2 linked regions of the Tsuneonella mangrovi genome follow. The protein of the gene in region 1 interacts with the protein of each later gene in a pairwise test. Links are inferred from orthologs where the notes say so. Each region holds a gene or a part of one and is shown in the gene's direction. Other genes may lie near its edges. The genes, in order: CJO11_RS05130 and CJO11_RS03390.

Region 1 (12,224 bases):
GCGCCGCAGATGTTCAAGCAGCTGCTGATGGTCGCCGGGTTCGACCGCTATTTCCAGATCGCGCCGTGTTTCCGCGACGAGGACCTGCGCGCCGACCGCAGCCCCGAATTCTACCAGCTCGACTTCGAGATGAGCTTCGTCACGCAGGAAGACGTGTTCCAGGCGATCGAGCCGGTGCTCGCGGGCGTGTTCGAGGAGTTCGCGAACGGCAAGAGCGTGACCCCGGCGGGCACTTTCCCGCGCATCCCCTATGCCGAAGCGATGCTGAAATACGGCACCGACAAGCCGGATTTGCGCAACCCGATCGAGATTTCGGACGTTTCGCAGCACTTCCTGACTTCGGGCTTCGGCCTGTTCGAGAAGATCGTTGGCGGTGGCGGTGTCGTGCGCACGATTCCAGCGCCGGGCACCAACGAGAAGAGCCGCAAGTTCTTCGACGACATGAACGACTGGGCGCGGCGCGAAGGCTTCGCAGGGCTAGGCTACGTCACCCGCAAGCAGGGCGAGTTCGGTGGGCCGATCGCCAAGAACCATGGCACTGAGGGCATGGAGAAGCTCTACGCCGAACTCGGGCTGGGCGAGAATGACGGCCTGTTCTTCGCCGCCGGCAAGGAAAAGGATGCAACCAAGCTTGCCGGTGCAGCGCGGACCCGCGTCGGCGAGGAGCTTGGCCTGATCCCCGATGACCGGTTCGCGTTCTGCTGGATCGTCGACTTCCCGATGTTCGAATACGACGAAGACGCGAAGAAGATCGACTTCAGCCACAACCCGTTCTCGATGCCGCAGGGCGAGATGGAAGCGCTGGAGACGCAGGATCCGCTCGAGATCAAGGCCTGGCAGTACGACATCGTCTGCAACGGCTACGAGCTGTCTTCGGGTGCGATCCGGAACCATCGGCCCGACATCATGTACAAAGCGTTCGAGATCGCCGGCTATTCGCAGGCCGATGTCGATGCGAACTTCTCGGGCATGATCGAGGCGTTCAAGCTTGGTGCCCCGCCGCACGGCGGATCCGCGCCAGGTATCGACCGTATCGTAATGCTGCTGGCCGACGAGCCCAACATCAGGGAGGTCATCGCATTTCCATTGAACCAGCGCGCTCAGGACCTGATGATGGGTGCGCCGAGCGCGGTTTCGGCTCGCCAGCTGCGCGATGTACACATCCGCACGATCGATGTTCCGCAGCAGGAATCGGCAGCGAACCCGGACAAGCTGGTCGATCCCGCGGCGGGCTAGGCCTGCGGACAACCCGAGAAATCGGCCCGAACGGGGCCGTGCGGGCACTTGCCAGCCCGCCGCCCGTTCATTAGGGCGAAAGGCAATTGCCCAAAACACAGTTCGAAGAGGGACCATTATGAGCGATACCGCCGACCGCGTGCAGAAGATTGTCGTCGAACACCTCGGCGTCGAGAGCGACAAGGTCACCCAGGAAGCCAGCTTCATCGACGATCTCGGTGCGGACAGCCTCGACATCGTCGAGCTGGTGATGGCGTTCGAGGAAGAGTTCGGGGTCGAAATCCCGGACGACGCCGCCGAAAAGATCACCACTGTCGGTGACGCGACCAAGTACATCGAAGAGCACAAGGGCTAACCCGCCCATCCCGCCGCGCTCGCCAGACGGCCAGTCGGCGGGGCACTGACAGGCTCGTCCCCGCGCGGGGCCGGGCCTGTTGCACATATGGAGAGTAATATGCGCCGTGTGGTCGTAACCGGACTGGGTCTCGTCACCCCGCTGGGCGGTGACGTCGAAACTTCGTGGAAGAACCTCATTGCCGGCAAGAGCGGTGCGGGCACTATCACCCGGTTCGATACCGAAGGGCAGAAATGCACCATCGCTTGCGAGGTGAAGCCCAAGGATCACGAATACGGCTTCGATCCGGACAAGCGGGTGGATTTCAAGGTCCAGCGCCAGGTCGATCCGTTCATCGTCTACGGCATCGATGCCGCGGGGCAGGCGCTGGAAGACGCCGGGCTCGTCGATATGGACGACGACCTCAAGCTGCGCACCGGTTGCTCGATCGGTTCGGGCATCGGCGGCCTGCCGGGGATCGAGATCGAATCGGTCAACTTGCACGAACGCGGCCCCGGTCGGGTGAGTCCGCACTTCGTCCACGGGCGGCTGATCAACCTGATCAGCGGGCAGGTCTCGATCAAGTACGGCCTGATGGGTCCGAACCATGCGGTGGTGACCGCGTGCTCGACCGGCGCGCATTCGATCGGCGATGCCGCGCGGATGATCAAGGACGGCGATGCCGACGTGATGCTGGCAGGTGGGGCGGAAAGCACCATCAACCCGCTCGGTGTCGCCGGGTTCGCCCAAGCGCGCGCGCTCAACATGAGCATGAACGACCGGCCGACCGAAGCCAGCCGCCCCTACGACAAGAACCGCGACGGGTTCGTAATGGGCGAAGGTGCGGGCGTGGTCGTGCTCGAGGAATACGAGCACGCCAAGGCGCGCGGCGCGAAGATCTATGCCGAAGTCGTCGGCTATGGCCTGTCGGGCGATGCCTACCACGTCACCGCGCCGCACCCCGAAGGCAAGGGTGCCGAGCTGTCGATGCGCATGGCGATGCGCAAGGCGGGGATGGAGCCGGGCGACATCGACTACGTCAACGCCCACGGTACCAGCACGATGGCCGATACGATCGAGCTCGCCGCGGTTAAGCGCGTGCTCGGCGACGACCTCAGCGGTGCATCGATGAGCAGCACCAAGTCCGCGATCGGGCACCTGCTCGGCGGCGCGGGCGCGGTCGAAGCGATCTTCTGCATCCTCGCGATGCGCGACCAGGTCGTGCCGCCGACGCTCAACCTCGACGATCCCGACGAAGGCACCGAAGGCGTCGACCTCGTGCCGCACAAGGCCAAGCAACGCGAAGTGCGGGCCGTGCTCAACAACAGCTTCGGGTTCGGCGGGACAAACGCCTCGCTGATCATGAAGAAGGTCGACTGACGTGAAGAAACTGCTGCCAGCGCTGGCGCTTGTCGCCGCGCTGGCGCTCGGGTGGTTCGCTTACGGCTGGTATGGTCCGGCCGAGGTCGGGAAGGATACCACTTTCATCGTCGCCGACGGGTCCACGCTGACCAAGGTCGCTCACCAGTTGCAGGACAAGGGCCTTATCAAGTCGGCCGACAGCTTCCTGCTGCGCGCCAAGGTGTTCGGTGGACGCGAGCCGGTGCAGGCCGGCGAATTCCTGATCCCCAAGGGGGCCAGCGCGTCGTCGATCCTCGACCAGTTCCAGAGCGGCGACGTGATTCGCCGGTTCGTGACGATCCCTGAAGGGATGCCCTCGATCATGGTCTACGACCGGCTGATGGCCGATCCGATGCTGACCGGGCCGATCCCGGTGCCGGACGAAGGCTCTGTCCTGCCCGATACGTACAATTACGAACGCGGCGAATCGCGCATCAAGGTGCTTGCCCGGATGCAGGCGGCCATGACCAAGTTCCTCGCTGCCGCATGGGCCGAGAGGGGCAAGGATATCGCCGTCAAGACCCCTGGACAGGCGGTGATCCTCGCGTCGATCGTCGAGAAGGAAACCGGGATCGAGAGCGAACGCAAGCTGGTCGCCGGGCTCTATTCCAATCGCTTGAAGCAGGGAATGCCGCTGCAGGCCGACCCGACGATCATCTACCCGATCACCAAGGGCGAGCCGCTCGGCCGCCGGATCCGCCAGAGCGAGATCGCCGCCGTCAACGACTACAATACCTACACCATGACCGGGCTTCCCACGGGACCGATCACCAATCCAGGACGCGAAAGCATCGAGGCGGTGTTGCACCCTGCGAAGACCAAGGCGCTCTACATGGTCGCCAACGGCAAGGGCGGGCACTGGTTTGCCGACACGCTGGAGCAGCACAACGCCAACGTGCAGAAATGGTTCGCGATCCGCCGCGCGCGCGGGGAAATGAACTGAGCGGCGAGGGGCAACCGGCTTCCGGCCCGGCGCCGCTGATCGTCACCGCCGAATTGCCGCAGGCGCTCCAGTCGCGTGCCGACCAATTGCGCAAGGCGCACTTCCCTCCCGAGCGCAACTTCCTTTCCGCGCACGTCACACTGCTCCATGCCCTGCCGCCAAGCGTGGAGGATGAAGTCTGCGACGCGTTGGCTGAAGAGGCTCGCGCGGCTCCGGCCCCGGCGCGGCTGGAAGGGCTGATGAACCTCGGGCGAGGCACTGCGCTCCGGCTGTCTAGCCCGGCCATGCTTGCCTTGCGCGAACGGCTGGCGGATCGCTTCCACGGGTTGCTGACCCCGCAGGACATGCACGCACCGCGGCTCCACGTGACGATCCAGAACAAGGTCAGCCCCTTTGCGGCCAAGGCGCTGCAGGCGGAGCTTTCCGGGCAGATCGAGCCGCGCGATTTCGCCTTCGCGGGGCTCGCGCTGCACCGCTATCGCGGCGGGCCGTGGGAGTTCGCGAAGCGGTGGTCATTCCGCGGTTGACCGCGCCGCCACCCCGCCCTAAATGCGCCGCCTGCCCGGTGCCCTTCGCGCGCCGCGCGCCCGATGGGGCGGAGTAGCTCAGCTGGTTAGAGCAGCGGAATCATAATCCGCGTGTCGGGGGTTCAAGTCCCTCCTCCGCTACCATTTCGATCTTCTGAAATCGGCTAGGGCTTCTTGCTTTTGCGCATATCCTTTGCCGCCTTTGGAGGCTTGCCAGGCCCGCCGGCTTTCCTAACCTTGGTCCTATCGAACTTCTTGAATGAAGTCTTTGCCTTACCCCGCGGCGCATCTTCATTGCTTTGAACATGGTGACGCTTGCGATTGCCCTTCGCGGCATCGCGCGGGCCTCTAGCCGACATTTCGATCACTGCGGGCTCCTCATCGCCGTCGCCCCTGGCTGTTCGCAATACGGAATCGGCAAATTTTTCGGCGATCTGGCGCGGAACTTGGAAATATGTCTCGTCGGGACCAATTCGTATCGCGCCAATCTCGTTGCGCGTGATGTGACCGCGACGGCAAAGCAACGGAAGTATCCAGCGCGGATCGGCGTTCTGGCGACGGCCCAACGCCATGCGGAACCAGACGATATCCTCAAATCCCGGACGGTGCCGTTCCTTTTGTGCTTCGCGCCGGGCATCGCGAGTGTTGGCGATCAAATCTTCAGGTTCCGGCATCCTCTCCCGATGAGCCCGCACCAGCATCGTGGCGATTTGCACCGGAGTGCGTTCGGCCAAAAGACGTTCGGCTAGATCGCGATCGGCTTCGTCCACTTCGACCGGCTCGAGCAACTTTGCCAGCAGTCGTTCGCGATCCTTTGTCTTGATGGCATCGCGGTCGGGCGCGTCGGTCCAATCCGCTGCAATCTTCGCATGGCGAAGCATGGATTCCACGCGCTTGCGGCGTGAGAACGGCACGATAAGCACGGCAGTGCCCTTCTTCCCCGCCCGGCCCGTCCGTCCCGAACGATGTTGCAGCGTTTCGGCATCACGCGGAATTTCGACGTGGATGACGAGGCTCAGCGTCGGCAAGTCGATCCCGCGCGCGGCGACATCGGTGGCGACACACACCCGTGCGCGGCGGTCGCGTAACGCCTGAAGCGCCTGGTTGCGTTCCGACTGCGAATGTTCCCCCGAAAGTGCAACCACGGCAAATCCGCGCTCCTGCAGCGTAGCGTGCAGGTGGCGGACCTTTTCGCGGGTCGCGCAAAACAGGATGGCGGTTTCCGCCTCGTGATAGCGCAGGAGATTGACTGCGGCATTTTCGATCTCGGGCGGGGAAACCGTGACGGCTTGGTAGGCAATATCGCCATGACCGCGCCCCTCGCTGATCGTGGCAATCCGCAACGCATCACGTTGGTATCGACGGGCAAGCGCTTCGATCGGACGTGGCATAGTGGCGGAAAACAGCAAGGTCCTTCGCGTTTCCGGTGTCGCCTCGAGGATTTCTTCCAGTTCTTCACGAAAGCCCATGTCGAGCATTTCGTCCGCTTCATCGAGAACCACTGCCTTCAACCCGGACAAATCGAGCGCACCTCGCTCGAGATGGTCGCGAAGCCTGCCAGGTGTTCCAACAACAATGCTTGCGCCTGAGCGCAGGGTCTTGCGTTCCTGCTGTGGGTTCATCCCGCCGACGCAGGTTGCGATACGCCCACCTGCCTTGCCGTAGAGCCAAGCCAGTTCGCGACTGACCTGCAGAGCCAGTTCTCGCGTCGGCGCGATGATCAGGGCAAGCGGTCTTTCCGAGAATGGAATGGTGTCGCGATTTTCCAGGAGTTGCTGGGCCATGGCGAGGCCGAAGGCGATTGTTTTACCCGAACCGGTCTGGGCAGAAACGATCAGGTCTCGTCCGGCTGCTTCGGCCTGCATGACTTCGGCCTGCACCGGCGTAGCTGTCTCGTAGCCACGCTCGACAAGGGCAGCCTCAAGGCTGGACGGAAGGGAAGGAAATCTCATGGCGACGGCCTAATAGATGGAGGTGCACGCCAGTTCTCTGCCAACGGCGCAATCGTGGTCTGATATTTGAGCGCTGACGCAATCGCGGTTGCGTATATGTCGCGCCCATAGGCCAAGATCTCGCCCTTGGCTTGCGAAAAAGGGAAATTCTGTCGAACTACACTGGCTCTGCCGGTTTCATGATGACGAACGGCAATGCGTCCCGATCGGCATTGTTGGTCGCCAATGCATGTCGGGGGTTCAAGTCCTTCCTCCGTTACCATTCGCACGATGCTTTTCATTTGCTCACGCACGTATGATTTGCAGCGTCGGCGGACCCGTAGTTCAGCTCGAGGCGAACAGGAGTTGGCCCGGCCCGAGCAGATCGAGGACTTGGTCGATCTTGTCCTGCTCGAAGGCGAAGCAACCAAAGCTGCGACCGACCCGCCCTTGCCTCTTCGCCATGGCGCTATCGACATAACGCGCACCGTGAATAACGATCGCGCGTTCGTAGGCGAGGCTGTTCTGATCATCGAGGCCATGCAACCGCCGGGAGCGTCCATGTTTCCCGAAATATTCGTCGCCAGTCATGAAGCTGCCTAGCGAAGAAGCGTTGGAACCGGGGAGATTGGAGAATCGCTTGGCCATTCCGCTGTTGGTCGGGTCGGAACCCTTCCCGTGGGCGACAAGCAGGGAATGCGTGATCGTTCCGCTCGCCACATCAACTATGTGGAAACGGAAATCTCCTGACGGAGCCGAAAAATCGGCGATCCCGATCCTGTCGCGGTTGGTGATGCGCGCGCTGTGCCGATCGAGCGCCGCCAACGCCCAATCGATTACGGCTGGCGAATTCGTGCCGCCGGACTCCGCCGATAGCGGAGCCATTGCCTGGGCCGCCGATTGGTCGACAAAGGTGCGGGGCACGAATAGTGTCCCTGCGGCAACCACCGACGAGCCGATAAAGCTTCGTCTGTTTAATTTCATTTTGGACCCGATTTGTTTTCGGTTCAAATGTGGGCCAGTGATGGCGAAAATCAAGGTCAGGAGGTGTCAGGTGGCCCGGTTGCGAAGTCTGATCGTCGCATTTCTTCTACCCCTACTGACTTCACCTGCACTCGCGAGCAGTGGCGCACATTGGACGGAGACCGACCTTGCAGTGCTCGATCGCTGGGTCGATGCTGCGCCTGCCGACGCCCTGCCACGTCCGTCCACCAAGGCGTTCGATGCGGCGGTCCGTGGTGGGGATCCGATGGTCATCGACCGTGAGGCTACCAAGCTCGCGCTTCGGCTAGCGCGGATGCACCTGTTGGGTGATGCCAGTTCGGCCGAAAAGGCAGGGTGGAACATCGTCGATACCGACCGCAACCTTCCGGTCGAGTCGCTGCTCGATACGGCGATTACGACCGAAACGCTCGACAGCTTTTTCGCCTGGATGCGTCCGGCGAGCCCCCAATATGCTGCTCTCAAGGCAGCCTACGACGTCGAAACCGACCGCGGCCGCCGCAGGACAATCGCCCGCAACATGGAGCGATGGCGTTGGATGCCGCGCAGTCTGGGCGACGATTATGTGTTGGTGAATGCCGCCGATTTCGAAGCCTACCTCTGGCGAGACGGCAAGGAAGTCGGAACTTGGCGGGTCATCGTTGGCAAGAAGAGCACGCCGACGCCAGTCTTCGACACCACGATCGAAGGGGTGATCCTCAATCCCTGGTGGGAAATTCCGGCCAGCATCGTTCGCGAGAGTGTGGGAGCGTTGATAAGGCGCAACCCCGCGTTGGCGCGATCAAGGGGATATGTCTGGGCAGATGGCCGATACCGGCAGCGACCGGGGCCGAACAATGCGCTCGGCCAGATGAAGCTGGTGATGCCGAACCGCTTCTCGGTCTATATGCACGACACGCCTTCCAAACAGCTGTTCGAGCGCGACGTGCGCGCATTCAGCCACGGTTGCATCCGGACCGGGGATGCGATCGGCTTTGCAGCGACCTTGCTCGAAGGGGTGAAGACGCGCGAAGAAGTCGACGCGATCGTGTCATCCGGGGCGACGACCGAGGTCGCGCTCGCTCGTCCGATCCCGATCTACGTGACGTATTTCACTGCAGTCGGCGACGGTCAGGGCGATGTCGCGGTACTGCCCGACATCTACGACCGAGATGGGCGCATCAAACTTAGTTCGGTGAATTACAGCCCGCGATCGCTGCGAGCCGATCCAGCTGTGCTTGCGCGCCCACAATCTTCAAGCGAAGCGACAGGTGTACGTCGCGATCTCCTCACCGGGATAGAGTGCTAGGAAGCGCGTAGCGCAGACTCGTCGGCGTCGATCCCCCACAATTCTCGCCAGCTCTAGTCGCGCACGATGCAGCGAAACCCGATGTGGCTGGTCGAGGTGTCTACGGCCTCACCCTGCCGGGCGGCTGGGCGGTATCGCTGGCAATAGCTGACGGCGCACAGGTGACTGCCGCCCTTGAGCACCCGGCGACCGATCTTCGAACCGGGGTTGGCCGGATCGAAGCTTTCCGCCTTGCGGCCGCCGCGCGGGTTGTCGATCGTGCAGCAGGCGCCGGGCTTTCGCTTGTGGGCACCCTTGGGCTGGGCGTACCAGTCGCAAGTCCATTCCCAGACGTTGCCGATCATGTCGAACAGGCCGAAATCGTTGGCCGGAAAGGATCCGACCGGGCTGGTCCGCTCCCACCCATCCTCGAGCGTGTTGGCGAAGGGAAACAGCCCCTGCCAGTAATTGGCCAGCATCCTGCCGCCCGGGGCCAGCTCGTCTCCCCACTGGTATTCGCGCCCTTCGTGCCCGCCGCGCGCGGCATATTCCCACTCGGCTTCGGTCGGCAATGCCTTGCCGGCCCAGTGGGCGTAAGCCAGCGCATCCCCGTAGGCGACGTGCACTACGGGGTGGTCTTCGAGCCCTTCGATCGAGCTGCCAGGCCCGGTAGGATGGCGCCAATCCGCGCCGAGGCAGAACTCCCACCATTGCGAGGCATCATCGACTGCCACCGGCTGCGATGTCTTGCGGAAGACCAGCGAACCGGGCGCTACCAGGGCCGGGTCCATGCCGGGATAGTCTTTCGGGTCGGGCGCGATCTCCGCTTCGGTGATGTGACCGGTGGCCGCGACGAATTCGGCAAACTGGCGATTGGTGACGGGAGCCGGGTCGATACGGAATCCGCCGACCCTCACCCGGCGCAGCGGACGTTCCTCGGGATAGAAGCGTTCCGACCCCATCGTGAAGGTCCCGCCTTCGAGGTGGAGCATACCATCGGCAGTCGATCGAGCAGGGCGGGCGATCCGGTCCACGCGGCGGACACTACGATAAACCTGGGCGCAGGAGCCAGCGTCAATTCACCGCGCGAACCCCGGGGCGGATGCGATCCGACGCAATTTCGCGCCGCACCGAAAATCTCTCCGCCGACACGCCGACCGGCGCGTTCAAGCCATGCTCTACAATTCCTCTGCAATCACGCCCGCTTCGCGCAGGCGCGCGATCTCTTGCTCGCTCAATCCCAGCTCGGCACGCAAGACGTCAGCGGTGTCTTCGCCCGATCGGGGCGGCGCAAAACGATAGGTGGCAGGAGCTGCAGAGAACTTGCCGGGGAAGCCGAGAAACTTAACTGCCGTCCCGTCGCTGCGGGCGATCTCGTGCACCATTCCTCGCTCTTCGATCTGCGGGTGGGAGAGCACTTCGGGGATTTCGTTGATCCGCCCGCCGGGCAGACCCAATTTGCGCATCTCTGCAATGAGGTCGCCCGATTTCCACTTTGCAAGCTCGCCTGCCAGTTCGCTGAGCAACGGGGTTCGGTTGCGGCTGCGCAGCGCTGTGCTGGCATAGGCTTCGTCTGCGGCCAGGTCGCTGCGCCCGAGCATGGTGCAGAACGAGCGGAATTGCTTGTCGTTGCCCAGCGCGACCAGCACGTCGCCATCGCTGCAGGCGAAATCCTGGTAGGGGACGATGCTCGGGTGCTGGTTGCCCATTCGCTTGGGCACCATGCCGCCATTGAGGAAGTTGGAAGCCTGGTTGGCAAGCAGCGCCACTTGCGAATCGAGCAGCGCCACATCGATGTGCTGCCCTTCGCCGGTCGCGTTGCGATGGTTGAGCGCAGCGAGGATCGAGATGGTGGCGTACATCCCGGTCACGAGGTCGCTGATCGGGATGCCGACCTTGGTCGGCCCACCATCGGCCGCGCCCGTTACGCTCATCAGCCCACTCATACCCTGGATAAGGAAGTCGTAGCCGCCATTGTCCTTGAGCGGTCCGGTCTGGCCGAAACCCGTGACCGAGCAGTAGATCAGGTCGGGCTTGATCGCGCGCAGCGATTCATAATCGAGGCCATACTTGGCGAGGCCGCCGACGCGAAAGTTCTCGACCACGATGTCGGCACCTTCCGCCAACCGGCGGATCACTTCGGCACCCTCGGGATCGGCCATGTTCACTGCGATCGAACGCTTGTTGCGGTTGGTGCACAGGTAGTAGGCGGAATCGTTCGACCCGTCGGGCAGGAAAGGCGGCCCCCAGCGGCGCGTGTCGTCGCCCATGCCCGGCTGTTCGACCTTGATTACGTCCGCTCCGAGGTCGCCGAGCATCTGTGTGGCCCACGGTCCGGCGAGCACACGCGACAAGTCGAGCACGGTCAATCCCGCGAGTGGGCCCCTATTGGCCTGCGCTTCGCTCATCGGTCGCGGAACTCCGGCGCACGCTTTTCAAGGAATGCATGCACCGCCTCCTTGTGGTCCTCGGTGTGGTGCGCCAGCGACTGGTAGGCAGCCGAGAGTTCGAGCAGCGGGGCGAGCTTCATGTCCTGCCCTTCGCGTAGCAAGCGCTTGGCCATGCGGGTTGCATGGCCGGGATTGGCGGCGATTGCGCCCGCCAGTTCCATCGCACGCTCCATCAGCTTCTCGGGTGCCATTACTTCGCTGACCAGTCCGAACTCGAGCGCCTTGGCGGCGTCGATCGTCTCGCCGGTCAGCGTCATCTGGCTGGCACGGGCCATGCCAATCACGCGCGGCAGCAGCCACGCACCGCCATCGCCAGGTACGATACCCAGCTTAACGAAGCTTTCGGCGAACAGCGCCTTGTCCGATGCGATGCGGATGTCGCACATGCAGGCAAGGTCCAGTCCCGCACCGATGGCCGGCCCGTTGACCGCAGCGACGACCGGCACTTCCAGTTCGTAGAGCGCTGTCGGAATCAGCTGGATACCGGTGCGATATGCATTGCGCAGGCTATATGGAGTTCCGGCAAACATGCCGGCCCTGCTGCCCATATCCTTGACGTTGCCGCCGGCGCAGAACGCCTTTCCTTCACCGGTCAGCACCACTGCGCGCACGCTCGTATCGCGCGTCATCTCTCCGCAGAAGTCGCGGATTTCTTCGCTGTGGGCGGTTCCGGAAATTGCGTTGCGCTGCTCGGGGCGATTGAGTTTTGCCACGACGATGGCGCCGTGGCGCTCCACTATCAGGAATGGGTCCATGGATGCTCGCTCCTCTCTACCGCGGACAGGGGCCTTTCGCTGGCCCACGTTGGCGGGCTATGCGCTTTGCCGCCGCGTTGCTAATGTTAAATCGACTAGGATCGCCAGGTCGTGGCTAACATGAATTTTCGCTGCCTGCGCCATTTCTGTGTGTTCGCCGGGATGCTCGAATTGCATAGCGCGGTGGAAGAATGGCGATTGTTCCCGCGCGCGAAATTGGTCGCCTATCAAAATATGCAAATTCAATTTTGATCTGCCGACCGGATACTTCAGGGATAGACCAAACTATCCAGACAGGATGACCGGCGTGTTCGACAACCTGACCCTTGCCCGATTGCCCGAGGAAGACGAGGCGCTTCGCCCGCTTGTGCGGCAGCT
Region 2 (9,305 bases), 330 kb from region 1 along the record:
GACAGGACTGCGCTGGTCGATTGCCGAATCATCCGGGATTACGGCAAACCGCACCATGCGCTATCTCCCTGTTATCGCCCTCCTGCTTACCGCCAGCCCGGCCTTTGCAGCCAGCACTCCAGTGCCCGAACCGGGCAGCATGGGCCTGTTCGGGCTTGGCGTGATCGGCGTCATTGTTGGTCGCCAGGCGGCCAAGAAGCGCTCCAAACGCGACTGATCGCTTGACCAGTGCCCTCGCGCCCCGCCATGAGCGAAGGCGATGGATACCTTAAACCGCCTCGAAGCCACAATCCGCCAGCGGATCGCATCCGGCGATGCATCGGGTAGCTATGTCGCGCAGCTCCACGCGCGCGGCCTGCCGTTAATTGCCCGCAAGTTGGGCGAGGAAGCGGTCGAGGCGGTAGTTGCCGCGCTGTCCGGTTCCGATGAGGAGCTGACAGGGGAAGCCGCGGACGTATTGTTCCACCTGCTCGTCCTGCTCGCCGAAAAGGGCGTGCCCCTTACTGACGTACTGGCCGAACTCGACCGGCGAGAGGGCATTTCGGGCCTCGACGAGAAAGCCAGCAGGAGCTCCTGATGCCGATCGATCCGACCCTGCCGTATGACGACGACAACATCTTCGCGAAGATCCTGCGCGACGAAATCCCGTCGAAGCGGGTCTATGAGGACCAATGGGCGATCGCCTTTCACGACATCAATCCGCAGGCAAAGCTGCACATTCTGGTGATCCCGAGAGGGAAATACGTCAGCTGGGACGATTTCGCGGCGAAGGCTCCGGCGGAAGAGATTGCCGGGTTTATCCGCGCCGTCGGCAACGTGGCGCGCGAGCACGGCCTGGTCGGGCCGGGATACCGCTTGCTCGCCAATGTCGGCTATCACGGCGGCCAGGAAGTCCCGCACTTGCATGTCCACCTGTTCGGCGGGCAGCCGTTGGGCCGGATGATCGCCTGAAGGGGGTTCGTCGCGCGCCCCGCGCCGTTCGTCGAGATTGCCGCTTGCCGGGTGACTCGCCCCTCCGCTAGACGCAAGCCGGAGATGACGACCACGCCCACCCCACCTGGCGGAGTGATCCGCGGCGACACGCACCTGTTCGCCGTGCGTGCCTATTATGAAGACACTGATCTGTCGGGCATTGTCTATCACGCCAACTACCTGCGCTGGTTCGAACGTGCGCGCAGCGACCTGGTGCGGATGCTCGGCATCGACCAGCGTGCCGCGATCGAAGCGGGCGAGGGGGCCTATGCCGTCGCCGACCTGCACATCCGCTACGCCACACCCGCGCGGCTCGACGACGATATCGTGATCGAAAGCCGCTGCACCGAAATGGGGGCGGCGAGCGTCCGGATCGTCCAGCGCGCGATGCGCGGCGACGAGCTTGTCGCCGAACAGACCGTCCGCGTCGGGTTCATCAGTCCGGAAGGTCGCCCGCGTCGCCAGCCAGCCGAATGGCGCACGGCGTTCGCCAGTTTTTCCGAAGGAAATCAATGACCAATCCTGCATTCTTCATGCTGTCTGCACTGACCGTGCCGAGCCGGCTCGATCCCCTGCAGCTGTTTCTCGACGCCGATATCGTGGTGAAGGCGGTACTCGCCGGGCTGCTGCTCGCGAGTATCTGGACGTGGATGATCATCGTCAGCTTTTCGCTTCGCATGGGTAGCGTGCGTCGCAAGAGCCACGCCTTCGAGGAAGAGGTTTGGCAGGCCGACGATTTCGACGCGCTGATGAAGCAGCGTGGAGCGCGCGACAACCCGTCGGCCCGGGTCGTCTCGGCGGCGATGAGCGAATGGCGCCGTTCGACCAAGGGCGGGGTCAAGGATCGCGAAGGACTGCGCCAGCGTCTCGCCGGGGCGATGAGCGGGCAGGTTGCGACCGAAGCGGACGATCTTGCCAACCGGCTCAATTTCCTCGCGACGGTCGGTTCGGTGGCGCCGTTTGTCGGGCTGTTCGGCACCGTCTGGGGGATCATGAACAGCTTCTTCCAGATCGGCAGCCAGTCGAATTCCTCGCTCGCGGTAGTCGCGCCGGGCATTTCCGAGGCTCTGTTCGCCACCGCGATCGGCCTGTTCGCGGCGATCCCGGCGGTTATCGCCTACAATCGTTTCAGCCATGCGGTGAACGCCTTCGAGGCGCGCCTTCAGCGGTTTGCAGACAAGTTCCATGCGGGGCTCAGCCGTCAGCTGGAATCGCTCTGATGGCGATGGGCCTGCACCGGGCCGGCGCGCGCGGAGGTAACCGGGCGCGCACGCCGATGGCGGAGATCAACGTCACGCCGCTGGTCGACGTGATGCTGGTGCTGCTGATCATCTTCATGGTCACCGCTCCGCTGCTCACCGCCGGGGTGCCGGTCGACCTGCCCGACAGCCGTGCCAACCCGCTCGACCAGCAACCCGACCAGGTAACCATCTCGATCGATGCTGCCGGCGAGATCTACATCGATGCCGTCCCGGTACCCGCTGGCGGCCTGTCGCAAGCACTCGACAACCTCCCGCGTAGTGGCGGCAAGGCACCGCTGATAACCTTGCGCGCTGACAAGGTGCTCGATTGGGGCCGGGTGGCGGCGGTGATGGGAGAGCTCAACCACGCCGGGTTCAATTCGATTTCGCTGGTCACCAACAGTTCAGTCTCGGCACCGTAGCGTCCGGTCGGGAGATGGCACTCGCACACCTCAGCCATGAAGAACGTATCGGCCTCGGCGTCGCGCTGGGGCTGCACGTGCTGCTGGCGGTGGTGCTGATCCTGCAGCCGAACAGTCGCCAGCCGCTGCCTCAGCCGGAGCGGATGACGGTCAATCTTGCAACAGATGTCGGATTGCAGGCGCAGGCACCCGCTCCAGTGCCCGATAGTCGTGCGGCGATGGCACCCGAACTCGCGCCCGAACCGGCACCGCTGCCGCAAGTGCAGCCGGCGCCCGAGCCGCCGAGACCGGTCGCGACAACCGCTCCCAAGCCCAAACCGGCGCCCAAGTCGGTGCCACAACCCAAGACCGTGCCGCCCAAACCGGTCGCAAAGCAAGCACCTGCAAAGTCGGCTCCATCCAAGAAGGCCGGTGGCAGCCTAATCGGGTCGAATTTCCTCGCGGGCTCCGGATCGAGCACGACGACCGACGACACCCGCATCCCGGCGAGCCAGATCGGGCCGAGCGCGCGCGCTTCGGTGGTCCAGGCGATCATCCGCCAGATCAAGCCGCACTGGCAAGCGCCGCAAGGTGCCGACGCGGACCTGCTCGTGACTGTGCTTTCGTTTAGGCTCAATCCCGATGGTTCGCTCGCGGGAACGCCGCGCGTTGTTAGCCAATCGGGTGTTACCGCATCCAACCGGCCGCAAGCACCGCTCCATGCCGAGCGGGCAATTCGCGCCGTGGAACTCGCCGCGCCGTTCAACTTGCCGCCCGAATACTACAACGTGTGGAAGACGATCGACGGCGCCAAATTCGACAGGAACCTCTCGAAATGAAACCGCTGATCGTATTCCTCGCCGCCGTGTTGGCGCTCTCCGCTGGTCCGGCGCTGGCCCAAGACGCTTCGAGCGCGCCTCCGAGCGATCTTTCGACCCCTGCACCAGATGGCGGCAAGGTAGAAACGGTCGATCAAGCCAAACCCGACGATGGCGGGTTGTCGTTCACCGTGACCGACGAAAGCCAATGGCAGGACCTTGGCGTCGCGATACCCGGGTTCGCGACCGATTACGATGTGGCGACGCCAGCGAGCACCGGCGGCACTGCAGCGCTCGGCAAGAGCCTGGCGCAAGTGATCTACCATGACCTCAAGTTCAACGGCCTGTTCAAACCGACCGGTCCCGCCGCCTTGCCGCAGCCGGCCTATGGCGAGATTACCGCTCCCACCTGGGCGACCTGGTCGAGCCGCGGGGCGCAAATGCTCGTCGAAGGCTACGTCCGCGCACGCGGCGATGGCAAGCTGATCGTAGGCTGTTACCTCTACGACGTGCAGCTGCAGAAGGAGCTGACGCGCGGCGGGTGGATCGTGCCCCCAGCGGATTGGCGGCGCGCGGCGCACAAATGCTCGGATCTCGTCTATTCGCGTCTGTCGGGCGAAAGTCCGTTCTTCGACAGCAAGATCGCCTACATCGCGGAAACTGGGCCGAAGGATCACCGTATCAAGCGGCTGGCGATCATGGATTCGGACGGCGCCAACCACCGCTTCATCACTACCGGCCGGGCGACTGCGCTGACCCCGCGCTATTCGCCCGACTATAGCAAGCTGCTGTATCTCAGCTATCTCGACGGCAATCCGCGCATCTACATCTACGATATCGGAACCGGCCAGCAGCACCTCGTCACGCAGAGCCGCAATCCCACTTTCGCGCCGCGCTGGAGCCCGGACGGCAAGTGGATTCTCTATTCGATGGCGGTGAACGGCAACACCGACATCTACCGTATTTCCGCCAGCGGTGGGCCGAGCGTGCGACTGACCGACAACCCGGGAATCGATATCGGTGGCTCGTATTCGCCCGACGGGAGCCAGATCGTGTTCGAGAGCGACCGTTCGGGCAGCCAGCAGTGCTACGTGATGGATGCCAACGGAATGAACCAGCACCGCATCAGTTTCTTCGGCGGACGCTGCGCGACGCCCGAATGGAGCCCGCGCGGCGACCTGATCGCGTTCACCCATATCGGCGGTGATTTCGACATTGCGGTGATGACGCCGCAGGGCCGCGACATGCGGGTGCTGACCAACGGCTGGCAGGATGAAGGTCCGACGTGGTCGCCCAACGGTCGCGTGATCCAGTTCTTCCGCACGGCGCCCAATTCGGGCCATACCGCCTTGTGGCAGGTCGACCTGACCGGGCGCAACTTGCGCCGCCTACCGACCCCGGTCGATGCGTCGGATCCGGCTTGGGGGCCGGTCCTGCCGTAATTCGTTTTCTGGTATACAAGGGTGGCAGGAATCGTCCGGCCCCCCGGGAATTCATCGAGAAGGAGACGCAAGATGGATCGTCGCATCGTAATCGCCGCGCTGATGGCGGGCACCGTCATGCTGGCGGGCTGCAAGAAGGAACCGCCCGCATCGCTTCCACCCGAACCGGAACCCTCGGTCGCCGCGACCCCGACCCCGCCGCAGCAGCCGACCGGCCCGACGCTGGGCACGCAGGAACACTTCGTCGATGCGGTGAACGGGCAGAACGTGATCTACTTCGATACCGACAAGTACAACATCGATAGCGCCGATGCGGCCGCTCTTCAGGCACAGGCGCAGTACCTGCTGCGCTACCCGAGCATAAACGTACGGGTGGAGGGCAATTGCGACGAGCGCGGCACGCGCGAATACAACCTCGCGCTGGGCGAGCGCCGTGCGAACGCGGCGAAGAACTACCTCGTTTCGCTGGGTGTCGATGCCAATCGCATCACCACCGTCAGCTATGGCAAGGAACGCCCGGTCGCGCTCGGTTCGAACGAGGCTGCGTGGGCCAAGAACCGCCGCGACGTGACCGTGGTGGTGGAGTAAGCGCTCAGAACGGCAAGATGTCGAGCGTCGGCAGTGCCGGCGCCGACATTTGCGCGGTTGCCGGCAGCAAAGTCGCCCCGCCGACTAGTGATCCGGACGCAATTGCGGGCGCGTGGAGTGCCAGCGCAGACAGCGCGAGCACCGAAGCGGTGGCGGCAATTGTCAATTGTTTGCTCATCTTGAACATCACAGGTTGCATTTAAGGACTAACTTTTTGCATTGCAACATATTGGTTGCGAAATCGTTGGCGCGCCTTCCAAAACATCGCGCCGATCCCTAGGATACCCAAGTGAACGAGGCACAATCCTGATGGCCAAAGCCCGCCGATCGAACGATTGGGGCTTCCCGCGCTGGCGCGGATATGGCTCGTCGCGCGAAGCGACGACCGTGCGGTTGTGCGATCGGCACGGTTGCAAGGAGCCGGGCGATTGCCCCGCGCCGAAATCACCCAACAGCCCGGACAAGTGGTACTTCTGCCAGCAGCACGCAGCCGAATACAATGCCAAGTGGGACTACTTCGAAGGCCTTTCCAAGGAAGAGGCGGCCGAGCGTGCCGCAAACGAGAAGCGCGACAACGCGGGGTTTGCCGAAGCCGCGCACTACGGCTGGGCAGGGAGCGGTGATGGTTCGCGCAGTGCGGATGAAATGCGTGCCCTCGAGTTGCTCGGCCTCGAGGTGGATGCCGATTTCGCGGTGGTCAAGAAGGCCTGGCGGGCGATGGCCAAGGAAGTTCATCCCGATGTGAAGCCGGGCGATGCGGAGGCCGCCAAGCAATTCCACGCCCTTCAGGTAGCCTACGAAGTCCTGCGGCAGGCCGAAGAGCGCCGCGAGTGGAAAGGCTGATCACTCGCTAGAGACCTGCAGGATGGATTGTCGCCTTGCCCCGCCGGTGAAAAAGTGGGAGCACCGCGCCACGACAATTTGAGTCCTGGGGGATTTCGATGAAGCAGACGTATCTTGCCGGCGCGGCTGCGCTGGTTTTCGCCGTAATGCCGCTATCCGGCGTGCAAGCCGATGCCACCGATGGGCAGATCGCGCAGATCATCGATGAAGGGCTGAGCCACAGCCAGGCAATGGCCAACGCCTCGCAGCTGATGGACGGGATCGGCCCGCGGCTGACCAATTCGGAGAATTTCGACAAGGCGGCCGCATGGGCTCTGGCCAAGTTCGAAGCGTACGGACTGACCAACGTCCACAAGGAATCGTACCCGTTCGGGGTCAATTGGAATCTCGATTCGTGGAATGCGACGATGATCGCGCCGCGCATGAAAGTAATGACGTCGCAGCCGGTTGCGTGGACTCCTGCGACCGAGGGCACGGTCAGCGCGCCGGTGATCCTCGCCCCGATGGCCAAGGAGGCCGATTTCGAACGCTGGCGCGGCAAGCTCAAGGGCAAGATCGTGATGGTCAACCTGCCGGGGGAAGCGAGCCAGTCGTCGAGGCCGATGTTCACCCGTTTCGATGCCAAGGATCTTTCGGGCAAGGACGAATTCACGCTGCCGAGCGACAATCTCGAGCCGTACAAGGGGTTCGTGAAGCGGGTCGATTTCGAGCTCAAACTCTCCAGATTCCTCAAGGCCGAAGGGGCGTTGGCGATCGTTCGCAAGAGCTACCGTGAAAACGGCCTCGTGACCGGCGAGGGCTACAATATCGACCCGGCCAACCGGTTGGCGCTGCCGTTCATGGAGCTTTCTAGCGAAGACTATCGTCGGCTCGCCCGGCTCGAAGTTGCGGGCACGCCGCCGGTAATCCAGCTCAATATTGCGACCCACGAAAACCCGCAGGATACGACCGCCGATTACCTCGTGGCGGATATCCAGGGCAGCGATCCCAAGGCGGGTTACGTGATGGCTGGCGGACACTTCGACAGCTGGATCGCCGCCGATGGAGCGACCGATGACGGGGTGCCGAGCGTCGTCGTGATCGAGGCGGCGCGGATCATCAAGAGCCTGGGCGTGAAGCCCAAGCGCACGATCCGCTTCGCGCTATGGTCTGGTGAGGAGCAGGGCCTGCTCGGCTCGATCGCCTACATCGAAAAGCACCTGGCGACCCGCCCTGTCGACACGAATGCCTACGGAGTCGCCCGTTTCGCCGAGTGGACCACCAGGTTCCCGATCACCAAGGGACCGGACTACGACCGGATGAAGGCCTACTTCAACCTCGACAACGGCGCGGGCAAGATCCGCGGGATCTATGCCGAGGACAACGTTGCCGCCGCACCGATGCTCAAGAAATGGCTTGCACCGTTCGCGTCGATGGGCGCGACCGCAGTGGTGATGAGCCGGACCGGCGGGACTGACCACCAGTATATGCAAGCGGTGGGCCTGCCCGGCTTCCAGTTCATCCAGGATCCGCTCGACTACGGCTCACGCGTGCATCACTCGAGCATCGATACGCTCGACCATGCTCCGTCGGACGATGTACGCCAGGCGGCGACGATCCTTGCGGCGATGCTCTGGCAAGCGGCCAACAGCGACGCAGAACTTCCGCGACCGCCGTTGCCGACCGAGCCGAGCAAGTCCAACCCGTTCAAGGTGACGATCCCGGACGACGATTGATCGTCCGGTCGATCGGCCCGATCAGACCGCTTCGAGCGCCTGCTCGAAGTCGGCGATCAAGTCGTCGGCATCTTCGATCCCGATGCTGATCCGCACGAGGTTGTCGGAGATCCCTAGGCTCGTCTTGCGCGCGTCGGGCACCGAAAGGTGGGTCATGCTCGCCGGGTGGCTGGCGAGCGTCTCGGTCCCGCCGAGGCTGACCGCGAGCTTGGCGATCCTGAGCGCGTCGAGGAAGCGGAAGCACTCTGCCTCGCCGCCCTTGATGAACACCGAGAACGTGCTGCCCGCGCCGGTGCAATGGCGGTTGAAGATGTCCTGCTGGCGCGGATCGTTGATCATCCCGAGATAGCCCAGCCGTTCGACCTTGGGGTGCCCCTTCAGGAAGGCGCAGACCTTCTCGGCATTCTCGCCCGCGCGGCTCATCCGCAGTTCGACCGTCTCGAGACTGCGCAGCAGCATCCACGCGGTGTTGGGATCGGCAATCCCGCCCATCGTGTTGCGCAGCATCCGCACCGGGTCGATCCACTTCTTCGCACCTGCGACGCTGCCCGCCACGAGGTCCGAATGGCCGCCAACGTACTTGGTCAGCGAATAGACCACGATGTCCGCCCCTTGATCGAGTGGGCGCTGCCACAGCGGCCCGAGGAAGGTATTGTCGATCGCGATCGGGCAAGCATGGTCGTTGCCAAGTGCTGCGTCGCGCGCTGCGCAGACTGCCTCGACGTCGACCAGCGCGTTTGTCGGGTTGCCCGGGCTTTCGAGGTAGATCATCGCGACCTTGCCGCCTTGTGCCTCTGCCTGCGCCTTGGCCTTGGCGATCACCGAGTCGAGCTCCTCGCGGCTCGCGCCGGCGGGAAAGTCCACATAGGTCACGCCGAACTTGGCGAGCGTCTTGGCGACGAAGCCTTCGCTCGCGGCATAAAGTGGGCCGGAATGGACGATCACGTCACCCGCCGCGCACAGGCTCATCATCAGCACGCAGATTGCGGTCATCCCGCTGGAGAAGCACAGCGCGTCTTCCGCGCCGTCCCAGATCGCCAGCCGATCCTCGAGGATTTCCTGGTTGGGGCCATTGAACCGCGAATAGACGAGGCCGTCTGCGCCGCCGGGGCGCTTGCCGGTGATCCCTTCGAAGTGGCGCTTGCCCGCTGCCGCGTTCTCGAATGCGAAGGTGCTGGTGAGGAACACCGGCGGCTTGAGGCTGCCTTCGGACAGTGCAGGATCGTAGCCGTGGCCCATCATCAAGGTGCTGGGCCTCAAGTCGCGGGTATTCTTGGGATGAGCC

The links.
Region 2: the proteins of CJO11_RS05130 (region 1) and CJO11_RS03390 interact in binary tests that used the Escherichia coli proteins (3 or more experiments, as listed by UniProt). The link is inferred for Tsuneonella mangrovi from one-to-one orthologs.

What each region holds. Positions count from the first base shown.
Region 1 is NZ_CP022889.1:1,016,810-1,029,033, reverse strand. The notes cover bases 1-2,972. They hold CJO11_RS05130 (acyl carrier protein), read left to right. Parts: upstream 1-1,354; coding sequence 1,355-1,591; downstream 1,592-2,972. Other genes in these bases: mltG (endolytic transglycosylase MltG), read left to right, coding at 2,952-2,972; fabF (beta-ketoacyl-ACP synthase II), read left to right, coding at 1,691-2,950; aspS (aspartate--tRNA ligase), read left to right, coding at 1-1,236. Also shown: more of mltG, read left to right, coding at 2,973-3,914; CJO11_RS05115 (2'-5' RNA ligase family protein), read left to right, coding at 3,875-4,441; CJO11_RS05105 (DEAD/DEAH box helicase), read right to left, coding at 4,606-6,393; CJO11_RS05100 (murein L,D-transpeptidase catalytic domain family protein), read right to left, coding at 6,718-7,410; CJO11_RS05095 (L,D-transpeptidase family protein), read left to right, coding at 7,436-8,662; CJO11_RS05090 (formylglycine-generating enzyme family protein), read right to left, coding at 8,716-9,633; CJO11_RS05085 (CaiB/BaiF CoA transferase family protein), read right to left, coding at 9,820-11,049; CJO11_RS05080 (crotonase/enoyl-CoA hydratase family protein), read right to left, coding at 11,046-11,846; CJO11_RS05075 (acyl-CoA dehydrogenase family protein), read left to right, coding at 12,154-12,224. UniProt on the Escherichia coli protein: Carrier of the growing fatty acid chain in fatty acid biosynthesis.
Region 2 is NZ_CP022889.1:693,121-702,425, reverse strand. Bases 1-2,761 are described here. They hold CJO11_RS03390 (YbgC/FadM family acyl-CoA thioesterase), read left to right. Parts: upstream 1-1,035; coding sequence 1,036-1,488; downstream 1,489-2,761. Other genes in these bases: CJO11_RS03375 (energy transducer TonB), read left to right, coding at 2,650-2,761; CJO11_RS03380 (ExbD/TolR family protein), read left to right, coding at 2,192-2,635; tolQ (protein TolQ), read left to right, coding at 1,485-2,192; CJO11_RS03395 (histidine triad nucleotide-binding protein), read left to right, coding at 577-951; CJO11_RS03400 (phosphoribosyl-ATP diphosphatase), read left to right, coding at 260-577. Outside these bases: more of CJO11_RS03375, read left to right, coding at 2,762-3,453; Tol-Pal system beta propeller repeat protein TolB, read left to right, coding at 3,450-4,874; peptidoglycan-associated lipoprotein Pal, read left to right, coding at 4,947-5,462; CJO11_RS03360 (hypothetical protein), read right to left, coding at 5,467-5,649; CJO11_RS03355 (J domain-containing protein), read left to right, coding at 5,772-6,305; CJO11_RS03350 (M20/M25/M40 family metallo-hydrolase), read left to right, coding at 6,404-8,020; CJO11_RS03345 (cystathionine gamma-synthase family protein), read right to left, coding at 8,042-9,305.